DNA from 3 places in the Streptomyces sp. NPDC005070 genome. Region 2 is predicted to be linked to each of the others. Evidence: riboswitches for the same ligand, from Rfam matches in the RefSeq annotation. Region 2 holds a riboswitch; each other region holds the start of a gene.
What was found. A riboswitch is a leader RNA that binds a small molecule or an ion and turns the genes downstream of it on or off. The one in region 2 is predicted to bind S-adenosylmethionine.

Region 1: linked by a shared signal. The riboswitch ahead of ACWEBX_RS34550 (ABC transporter substrate-binding protein) and the one ahead of ACWEBX_RS11060 (putative leader peptide) in region 2 are both predicted to bind S-adenosylmethionine.
Region 3: linked by a shared signal. The riboswitch ahead of thrC (threonine synthase) and the one ahead of ACWEBX_RS11060 (putative leader peptide) in region 2 are both predicted to bind S-adenosylmethionine.

Annotation. Positions count from the first base shown of each region.
Region 1 covers NZ_JBSFZS010000184.1:1-3,294, forward strand. The annotation lists gene ACWEBX_RS34540 (nucleoside deaminase) at 95-661, opposite strand; gene ACWEBX_RS34545 (LLM class flavin-dependent oxidoreductase) at 694-1,530, opposite strand; SAM riboswitch class IV at 1,723-1,832, shown strand; gene ACWEBX_RS34550 (ABC transporter substrate-binding protein) at 2,055-3,294, shown strand, end outside.
Region 2 covers NZ_JBSFZS010000023.1:73,591-76,884, reverse strand. The annotation lists gene ACWEBX_RS11070 (hypothetical protein) at 1-66, shown strand, start outside; gene ACWEBX_RS11065 (cell envelope biogenesis protein OmpA) at 214-1,005, opposite strand; gene ACWEBX_RS11060 (putative leader peptide) at 1,117-1,239, opposite strand; SAM riboswitch class IV at 1,219-1,363, opposite strand; gene ACWEBX_RS11055 (hypothetical protein) at 1,521-1,655, shown strand; gene ACWEBX_RS11050 (amino acid ABC transporter permease) at 2,005-3,009, shown strand; gene ACWEBX_RS11045 (amino acid ABC transporter ATP-binding protein) at 3,108-3,294, shown strand, end outside.
Region 3 covers NZ_JBSFZS010000259.1:1,013-4,306, forward strand. The annotation lists gene ACWEBX_RS37095 (MoaD/ThiS family protein) at 1-45, opposite strand, end outside; gene thrC (threonine synthase) at 42-1,340, opposite strand; SAM riboswitch class I at 1,358-1,514, opposite strand; gene ACWEBX_RS37105 (glucosyl-3-phosphoglycerate synthase) at 1,720-2,664, shown strand; gene ACWEBX_RS37110 (alpha,alpha-trehalose-phosphate synthase (UDP-forming)) at 2,743-3,294, shown strand, end outside.

The DNA.
Region 1 (3,294 bases), on a different contig from region 2:
GTCGAGGGGCAGACGATCTCCGAGGGCACGGAAGGCCGCCTTTGAGCCTCACCAACTCGCAGGCGCGGTCGATCCGATTCGCTTGTCGGTGCTGTCAGCCGGCCGCGTCGAGGCCGGTCCGGAAGCGCAGGTGCAACTCCTTCACCTGCTCGGCCAGTTCGGGGACCGGGCCGGCGGTCTCCAGGCCGGGTACGACGTCCCGGATGGACAACGGGCTGAGGGGCGAGGTGATGGGCACGCCCCACTCGGCCTTCCAGTCCCGGGCCTGCTGGGACGAGCTCGCGTACACGATGCGGCCCAGTCCGACCCAGCCGTGCGCGGCCGCGCACATCGGGCAGTGCTCTCCCGAGGTGTACACGGTCGCCGCGGCCCGTTCCTCGGGGCTCAGATTGGCCGCGGCCCAGCGGGCGAGTTCGAACTCCGGGTGCCGGGTCGGGTCCCCGGTGGTGGACTCGCGGTTGCGGTCCTCGGCCAGGACCTTGCCGTCCGCGTCGGCCAGCAGCGAGCCGAACGGCCAGTCACCGGCGTCGACGGCCTCGGCCGCCAGGTCCAGGCAGCGGCGGAGATGAGCGAGGTCGGCTTCGCCGACGACGGAGGACGGGCCGGTGTCGTCGGCGTGGGGGCTGTCGCCGTGGTGGGTTTCGTGGGCGTTGGGGGCCACTGTGGCTCCGTCTCTGTGGGCGTGGGTGGGGGCTATGCCAGGTGCGCGGCCACGGTGGCCAGCGCCTGCCACGCCACCTCGGGCCTGAGGGTCTCGTCCGGGTCGCCGTTGTAGGGGTCGAGGACCACCGTGCCGGCACCGGCGAGGCGCAACTGCTCGATGTCGTCGAGGATCTGCTCGATGGTGCCTTCGCCGGCTCGGCGGTCTGGATGGTCGACCGGCTTCCGGGTGAGCCGGAGAACGATGCGCGGCGCCAGACCGGGTACGGGCCGGCCGAGTTCGTCGGCGATGTCCTTCAGGCGGTCCACCGCGTCACGGAACCACGGCATGGTGAACCGGAGCGGATGCCACGGCAGGCCGAGGCGGGCCGCCCGGCGCAGTCCCGCGTCGCTGTTGCCGCCGATCCAGACAGGAATCTGCCCGCTCCGGTAGTCGGCCTCGTCGGCCCACGCGGTTCGCAGGGTCTCCAGCAACTCGTCGGTCAGCGCGCCACGCCGCTCGAAGGGAACGCCGAGCGCGTCGAATTCCTCCCGGGCCCAGCCGACACCGACACCGAGGATCAGCCGGCCGCCGGAGAGCTGATGCAGGTTGGCCGCCATTCTCGCGACCAGCAGAGGATGCCGGTAGGGCGCGATGAGAACCGTGGTGCCCAGCTTTACCCGGGTCGTTAAACCGGCCAGCCAGGAGAGCGTCGTAAAAGGATCGTAGAACGGGGCGGGATACTGTTTCGCGACATCCGATGTGATGGCCACGTGGTCGGAGACCATCAATAGGTCGAAGCCGAGGCCTTCCACCGTCCTGGCCCAACGGGAAAGGGTTTCCGGGTCGGTGCCGGGTCCGAAATTGGGGACATTGACGCCTATCTGCATGGTCCGACCCTAGCAACCGCGCACCAATGGTGGGCAGTTGGTTCTCGCGCTTTTCCGGCCGCAGCTTACGCTTCACTCCGAAGGTCCGGTCCCGTGCAATACGATTGCAATCTGATGACTCATCAGATTGCAATCACATTGCTTGTCGCGCGCCCTTGACGCCGGGAGAACCGGGAACCTACGGTGAGCGCGAGCTACGAGTTCCGGTGATCAAGCCCTGGCTGGCCGGACGGCAACCCTCGACGCAGTGGGGTGCCCCAGGTGAAGGCTCGGCGGATCTTCCTGTTCTGCAAGTGCGTTCCCACCGGTCCGAGGGCCGACGACATTCCCGGGAGGACGGCGTGCCAACGGGCCTTGTGCTGTGCTCCCGGCGCCACGTGGATCTCCTGCTGGTCTGCAGCTGTCTCTGTCACGGCTGACCCGCACCCACTCCTCACCCTCCTTCACACGACAGCGCGCGCTCGGCATGCCCCGCCTGCCGAAGCCCCTTCGTGCACCCCACCATGCGGAAGCAGAGACCAGCCATGGCACAGCACAACACCACCAGACCCTTCCGGTCGCTCGGCGCGATGTCCCTCGGTACGGCGCTCCTGGTGGCCCTGACCGGCTGCACGAGCAGCAAGACCTCCACCGGCTCCACGGAAGCGGGGATCACCGTCGGCACGACGGACCAGGTGACCGCCCTCGACCCGGCGGGCTCCTGGGACGCGGGCTCCGGCACCATCGCGAGCGAGGTCTTCGCGACCCTGCTCAGCGTGAGGAACGGCGCCACGGAGGTCTCCCCGGACCTGGCCACCGGGATCGAGCCGACCGGACCCAAGGAGTACACGGTCACGCTGAAGAAGGGCCTGAAGTTCGCCAACGGCCACGAACTGACGTCCTCCGACGTCAAGTTCAGCTTCGACCGCACCTTGAAGATCGCCGACGAGAACGGTCCCTCGTCCCTCCTGTACGACCTCGACTCCGTCGCCGCCCCGGCGCCGACCACCATCGTCTTCACCCTCAAGTCGGCCGACGACAGCCTGTTCCCGCAGGTGCTGTCCACCGCCGCCGGCTACGTCGTCGACGAACAGGTCTTCCCCGCGGACAAGATCCTCGACGACAAGTCGATCGTCGCGGGCAAGCCGTGGAACGGTCCGTACGGCGTGCGCAGTTACGACAAGAACTCGCTGGTGTCCTTCACCGCCAACAGCGCCTACGGCGGCGGTCTGGGCGCCGCGAAGACCAAGAACGTCCAGTTGAAGTACTACACCGACGCGAGCAACCTCAAGCTCGACGTCCAGCAGGGCACCGTCGACGCCGTCTACCGCACGCTCACCACCGCCGACCTCGACGACCTGTCCAAGAAGAAGGACATCAAGGTCCACACCGGCTCGGGCAACGGCATCCGCTACATCGTCTTCGACTTCCGGACCCAGCCGTACGGCACCAGGACCAAGAAGCCCGACAAGGCCAAGGCGCTGGCCGTACGGCAGGCCGTCGCCGACTCCGTGGACCGGGCCCAACTCGCCCGGCAGGTCTACAAGAACAGCTACCAGCCGTTGTACAGCTCCGTGCCCGACGGCCTCACCGGCGCCACCGCCTCCTTCAAGTCGCTCTACGGCGACAAGAAGGGCGGCCCCGACAAGGCTGCCGCCGCCGCGCGCCTCAAGGCGGCGAAGGTGACCACCCCGGTCACCCTCAGCCTCCAGTACAACAGCGACCACTACGGCTCCTCCTCGGCCGACGAGTACGCGCTGGTCAAGACCCAGCTCGAGGCCACCG
Region 2 (3,294 bases):
GAGCAGGGCCGGCGGTGGAACTCCACGGTGAACGGTGTCAGCATCCTGCTGGTTCCGCGCGAGTGACGGGTCCGGGCGGGTGACCGGTCCGCGCGAGTGTCGGGTCCCGGCGAGTGACCGGTCCGGACGCCGGGCCGGTGGCCGCGGAACGGCGAATGCCGTTCGCGCGAGGAACCACCCACCTGCCCGGCACACACGCTTCCGCCGGAAGCGTCAGACCTCCGCCCCGAGCGGCACCACGTCGTGCGCCTGCCGGAACGCCGAGTGATCACCGAGACGGCGTACGTAGTCCAGGAGCCGGGGGCGCGAGCCGAGGGCGCGGGACCGGCCGAGACCGATGAGCGCCGTCCACACGTCCACGTCCGCCGCCGTGAGGAAGTCGCCCAACACGTAGGCGCGTCCTACGAGTTGGCAGTCCAACAGGTCCAAGGCCCCCGCGAGCCTCGAAGGCGCGGCGGACGGGGTGACATCGCGGTCCAGCAGATCGCGGAGGGCTTCGATGTCGGCGGCCAGGGACGGAGGACGGAGCGTGGAGGGGCACGTCGTGGTGTGACCGGAGAGCAGCCCGGCGAGATCGCGGAGGATGGCGGGCGGGTGGTTGCTGACGATGCGTCCGCTCCACCGGTCGCACAGGGCGGGCGCCGTGAGCGGCCCGTCGAAGTGATGCTCGGTGGCCTCGTAGGCGCGGCGCAGTGAGGCGAAGGCGTCGGGTGTCCGCGCGGGGTCCGCCAGGAGTGTGGTGGCGACCGAGTCCCGCAGTCCGAGCAGTCCGAGCGTGATGGCGATACGCAGCGAGAACGGACAACTCCGCGACAGATACAGCTCGTAGCGGTGCGGAGCGGGGTAGAAGCCGCCGGCGAGACCGACGCCGATGCGGCTGTCGACGCGGTGGGGGAGCGCGGACGGGGTCGACGTCGGCTTGAGCCGAAGGGCAGAGGGGAGCGAAAACTGGTCACAGGGGCGTGAGTTGGCAGTGCTGGACGTGCGCGAAGCTGTCTCGGGCATGACTCTCCCTGGGGGAAGGCGGAAGCCACCGCCGCTTTGTGGGCACCGGCGGCCGGATGCGGATTGACTGCGCTCGTCGCGCCGGTCCGGATCGAACGGACCGGCCGCGGATCAGTAAGCGCTGGAGACGCGCAGGAGGTCGATGTGCAGACGCCTCGTCAAACCGCTCTTGGGCAATTCCCACCGGTCCTGGCTCAGGGCTCGCGAGACGCGAGACCACGCTTGCCCCGCCACGCCGGCGGGACCCGGTCGTCACCCGGGGCACCCCGTCGCGGTGGAAGGGTTGCCTGTCAGCGGGCCGGGGCCGATGACCACTGGAGCGGGGTGTACCCGTACCGTGGCGCTGACAATCGTGACCGTCCATGCCAGTCTCGATGCGCCCCGTTGCGCCGTCAAGAAGGCCGTACGCACGGTCTCACCTGGTGGTCACCCGCATTGACATTGTTTTCCGGACAGGCCTAACCTGCGGCGCACCACAGGATGCCTTTTCGGCCGGAGAAGAAATGGTGACGGCGATGCACGGAGCTGACGGGACGGCCGCATGGCGGCGCCTCGGCCGCAATGTGCTCTGCGCCGACCGCTCCGTGGACCTGCTGCGCGTCAACAGCGCCCTGTGTACGGGCATCTGTCGCTCCCTCAGCCAAGGCTGACAGTCTCTCCGATTCCTCGCCCACCACGAACGCGCGGCTCCTCCGGGGCATCGGCGTTCACGTCGTCGGCGATCACGAACTGAGGGCTCGTCCGCATCCCTCGCGATCACGAACCGACGGTTCCTCCGAGCCATCGGCGATCACGAGCCGAGGGTGACGCCAGGTCTTTGACGACCACGCGCCGACCGGCTCCACCGAGCCCTCGGCGACCACCGCTGTCGCGAAACGCCCTTTCCCCGTCCGGCCCTCGTCCCGCAGGGGCCCGCGCATCGCCGTGTACCGAGCCGTCCCGCTCGGCGGTGCGCCGCCGCCCCGTGGTCCGGGGTGTCCGAATCCGCTGGAGTTCTCCATGAGCCAACCTCCCGGCGCCGCTGTGTCCTTCGGATCAGCACCGCCCGCCGAGGCGATCCCTCGCAACGATGTCCCCGTCGCGTCCGAACGACCGGCGGCCCAGCGGGTCCTTCCGCTCCGGCGACCCGGACGCTGGATCGTCACGGCCGTCGTGCTCGTGCTCGTCGCCCAGATCGCCCACGGACTGGTGACCAACCCCTTCTACCAGTGGGATCGCTTCCGGTACTGGTTCCTGCGCCCGACCATTCTCGACGGCCTGCTCATCACCCTCGAAGTCGCCTTCTACAGTGCGCTCCTGGGGCTGCTCGGCGGCATCCTGCTGGCCCTGGCCAGACTCTCCCGGAGCCCGGTGCTGCGCGCGGTGAGCTGGGTCTACACCTGGCTGTTCCGGTCGGTGCCGCTGATCGTGGTTCTGCTCTTCCTCTACAACTTCAGCGCGCTGTACCAGACGTTGAGCGTCGGAGTGCCGTTCGGGCCGGCCTTCTTCACCTTCGACGAGTCCCGCCTGGCGACGGACATGGCCGTCGCCGTCGTCGGACTGAGCCTGAACGAGGCGGCCTACGCCTCCGAAGTGGTGCGTGGCGGCATCCTCTCCGTCGACCAGGGCCAGCACGAGGCGGCTTCCGCCCTCGGTCTGCCGAAGCGCTACCAGTTCGCGAAGATCGTCTTCCCGCAGGCGCTGCGCTCCATCACCCCCAACTACGTGAACCAGTTGATCGGTCTGATCAAGGGCACCTCGCTGGTCTTCTACGTGTCCCTGCTGGACCTCTTCGGTTCCGTGCAGAGCATGGGCAGCACCTACCCCGGCGACATCGTGCCGCTGCTCCTCGTCGCCACCGCCTGGTACCTGATCCTCACCAGCGTCGTGTCCGTCATCCAGTTCTACGTTGAGCGGCACTACTCACGGGGCGCCCTGCGCACCCTGCCGCCGACTCCGTTGCAGAAGGCGCGGAACGGTCTGCGCGACGTGCGGGCCCGGTTCCGGAGGGAGACGGCGATATGAGCGGCGAGACGCATCTGACGACCGTGAGGACACGGACGGCTCCGGCCGTTGAGGTGGCGGACGCGGCTCCGGCCGCCGAGATCGCCGACGCGCTGCGGGTGGAGCCCGCCGCCGTCGAGGTGCACGACGTGCACAAGTGGTACGGGGCTCAACGGGTTCTGGACGGCGTGGAGTTGACCGTGCGACCTGGCGAGGTGACGGTCGTCCTCGGTCCGTCCGGCTCCGGCAAGTCCACGCTCCTCCGGGTGATCAACCACCTGGAGAAGCCCGAGATCGGTCACGTCA
Region 3 (3,294 bases), on a different contig from region 2:
GGTGTAGGTGCGCAGGATGGTGGGGATGCGGACGTTGACGCTCATGATGCGAGGCCAGCCTCTCGGAAGGAGTCGAGGTTCGGGCGGATGGTCGCGGTCAGCCCGGTGTCGGAGGCCACGGCGTCCAGGGTCTTGAGGCCGTCGCCGGTGTTCAGCACGACCGTCGTGAGGGCCGGGTCCAGGAGACCGTTCTCGATGAGCTTGCGGGTGACACCGACGGTCACACCGCCCGCCGTCTCCGCGAAGATGCCCTCGGTGCGCGCGAGCAGCTTGATCGCGTCGACGATCTGCTCGTCGTTCACGTCCTCCACCGCGCCGCCGGTGCGCCGGGCGATGTCGAGCACGTACGGACCGTCCGCCGGGTTGCCGATCGCGAGCGACTTGGCGATCGTGTCCGGCTTCTGCGGCCGTACGACGTCGTGGCCGGCCTTGTAGGCGACGGACACCGGGGAGCAGCCCTCGGCCTGGGCGCCGAAGATCTTGTACGGCTTGTCCTCGACGAGCCCGAGCTTGATCAGCTCCTGGAGTCCCTTGTCGATCTTCGTGAGTTGGGAGCCGGAGGCGATCGGCACGACGAGCTGGTCGGGGAGCCTCCAGCCGAGCTGCTCGCAGATCTCGTACGCCAGGGTCTTGGAGCCCTCGGCGTAGTAGGGCCGCAGGTTGACGTTGACGAAGCCCCAGCCCTCGCCGGCCGGGTCGCCGATCAGCTCGGAGCAGAAACGGTTCACGTCGTCGTAGTTGCCCTCGATGCCGACGAGCTCGCCGCCGTAGACCGCGGCCATGACGACCTTGCCCTGCTCCAGGTCGTGCGGGATGAACACACAGGAGCGGAAGCCTGCGCGGGCCGCCGCGGCGCCCACCGCTCCGGCGAGGTTGCCGGTGGAGGAGCAGGAGAGGGTGGTGAATCCGAAGGCGCGGGCCGCTTCGATGGCCTGGGCGACGACGCGGTCCTTGAAGGAGTGCGTCGGGTTGCCGGAGTCGTCCTTGACGAAGAGCTTTCCGGCGTCGACGCCGAGCTCGCGGGCGAGGTTGTCGGCCTGGACGAGCTTGGTCCAGCCGGGGTTGATGTTCGGCTTGTCCGCCACGTCCGCGGGGACGGGCAGCAGCGGCGCGTAACGCCAGATGTTCGCGGGTCCCGCTTCGATGCGCTTGCGGAGTTCCTCGGTGTCGTAGGCCGAGAAGTCGTAGGCGATCTCCAGCGGGCCGAAACACTCCTCGCAGGCGAAGACCGGGCCGAGCGGGACGCGGTGTCCGCACTCGCGGCAGGAAAGCGCCGCGGCCGGTCCGAGGTCCACCGCGTCGGCGGAGTTCGTGGTGCTTGCAACTGTCTGCGCAGCCATGGAGGCGAGGCCCTTTCTCCTCATCTTCCTCACGGCGCACTTCGCCGTGAGACGGATTTGGCACCTTCCCTAGCCGGGAGCCTCGCGACGCGATCGACATCGATCGGTACGAGACCGGCTGGAGGGTTGCCGGGGCTTCATCGGGCCGTATCCCTCTGCCCCTCTGGATGAGCGGTATTTGATTGTTGAACTGTTGAACACGATACGCGCCGACGATCCAGGACATGCGATGGTCATGCGCGTTGTTCAAGACTGTAACCGAAGGCCAGGACAGTTGAGATAGTCGTCCGAACCGCGAGACGACGGCAATCGATCTGCCGCTGGCCGCAGCGGGCACGCCGATGAGAGCGTGTGATCAGACAGTGAGGAGCCGCAGACGGTGCTGAGAGAAGTCGAAAGCTGGCTGAGCACACGCTCCTGGTCCGCGACCGACCGCCCGCTCCACAGGATCATGGCAGCCAAGCGCGTCACCGGGTCGACGGTGAGTGTCGTGCTGCCCGCGCTCAACGAGGAGGAGACGGTCGGAGAGATCGTCGCGATCATCCGCCACGACCTGATGCAGCAGGTGCCCCTCGTCGACGAGATCGTCGTCGTCGACTCCGGCTCGACCGACCGCACCGCCGCGGTCGCCGCCGCCGCTGGCGCGCGTGTCGTGCACCGCGACGACATCCTCCCGCGGATCCCGGCCGTGCCCGGCAAGGGCGAGGTGCTGTGGCGGTCGCTGCTCGTGACGAGCGGGGACATCGTCTGCTTCATCGACGCGGACCTCAAGGAGTTCTCGTCCGACTTCGTCTCCGGGATCGTGGGCCCGCTGCTCACCGAACCCGGCGTCGACCTGGTCAAGGCCATGTACGACCGCCCGCTGGCCGGCGGCGGCGGGCAGGGCGGCCGGGTCACCGAGCTGATGGCCCGCCCGCTCCTGAACATGCACTGGCCGCAGCTCGCGGGCTTCGTCCAGCCGCTCGGCGGCGAGTACGCGGCCCGCCGCTCGCTGCTCGAACAGCTCCCCTTCCCGGTCGGCTACGGCGTCGAACTGGGCATGCTCGTCGACTCCCTGCACCTGGTGGGACTGGACGCCCTCGCCCAGGTCGACGTCGGGGTGCGCAAGCACCGCCACCAGGACGGCCAGGCGCTCGGCCGCATGGCCGCCGCGATCTACCGCACCGCGCAGCTCCGGCTGGCGCGCGGGCACCTGATCCGCCCCGCCCTCACCCAGTTCGAGCGGGACCGCGACGGTTTCCGGCCGCGCACGTACTCCGTGGACACGGAGGAAAGGCCGCCGATGAGCGAAATCTCCGAGTACCAGACGCGCAAAGCCGCGTAGTCCGGCGCCGACGGCCGCCGATCGCATACGGCCGAAGGGCGCGTTTGAGCGTTTCGAGACGGGGCTAGGTTTCGAGGCATGGCTTCAACGCACGGTGCCCACAGGATTCTGGTCGCCTCCAACCGCGGCCCGGTCACCTACGAGGTACGGGAGGACGACTCGCTGCACGCCAGACGCGGCGGCGGCGGTCTCGTCTCGGGACTCTCGGCGATCGGGCCGGACGCGGGTGCCCTCTGGATCTGCTCCGCCCTCGGCGACGGCGACCGGGAGGCCGTCCGGCGCGGAGTCCACGAGGACGGCGTACGCATGCTGGCCATCGACGCCGCCACGCACGCCGACGCGTACAACGGCATCGCCAACTCCGTGCTGTGGTTCGTGCACCACCTGCTCTACCAGACCCCGCTGGAGCCGGTCTTCGACGCGGAGTTCCGGCGCCGGTGGGAGTCGTACCGGACCTACAACCGCGCCTTCGCCGAGGCACTGGCCGAGGAGGCGGCCGACGGCGCGGCCGTGCTGGTCCAGGACTACCACCTGTGCCTGGTGCCCGGGATGCTCCGCGAGCTGCGCCCCGACCTGCGCATCGGTCACTTCTCCCACACTCCGTGGGCGCCCGAGGACTACTTCCGGATG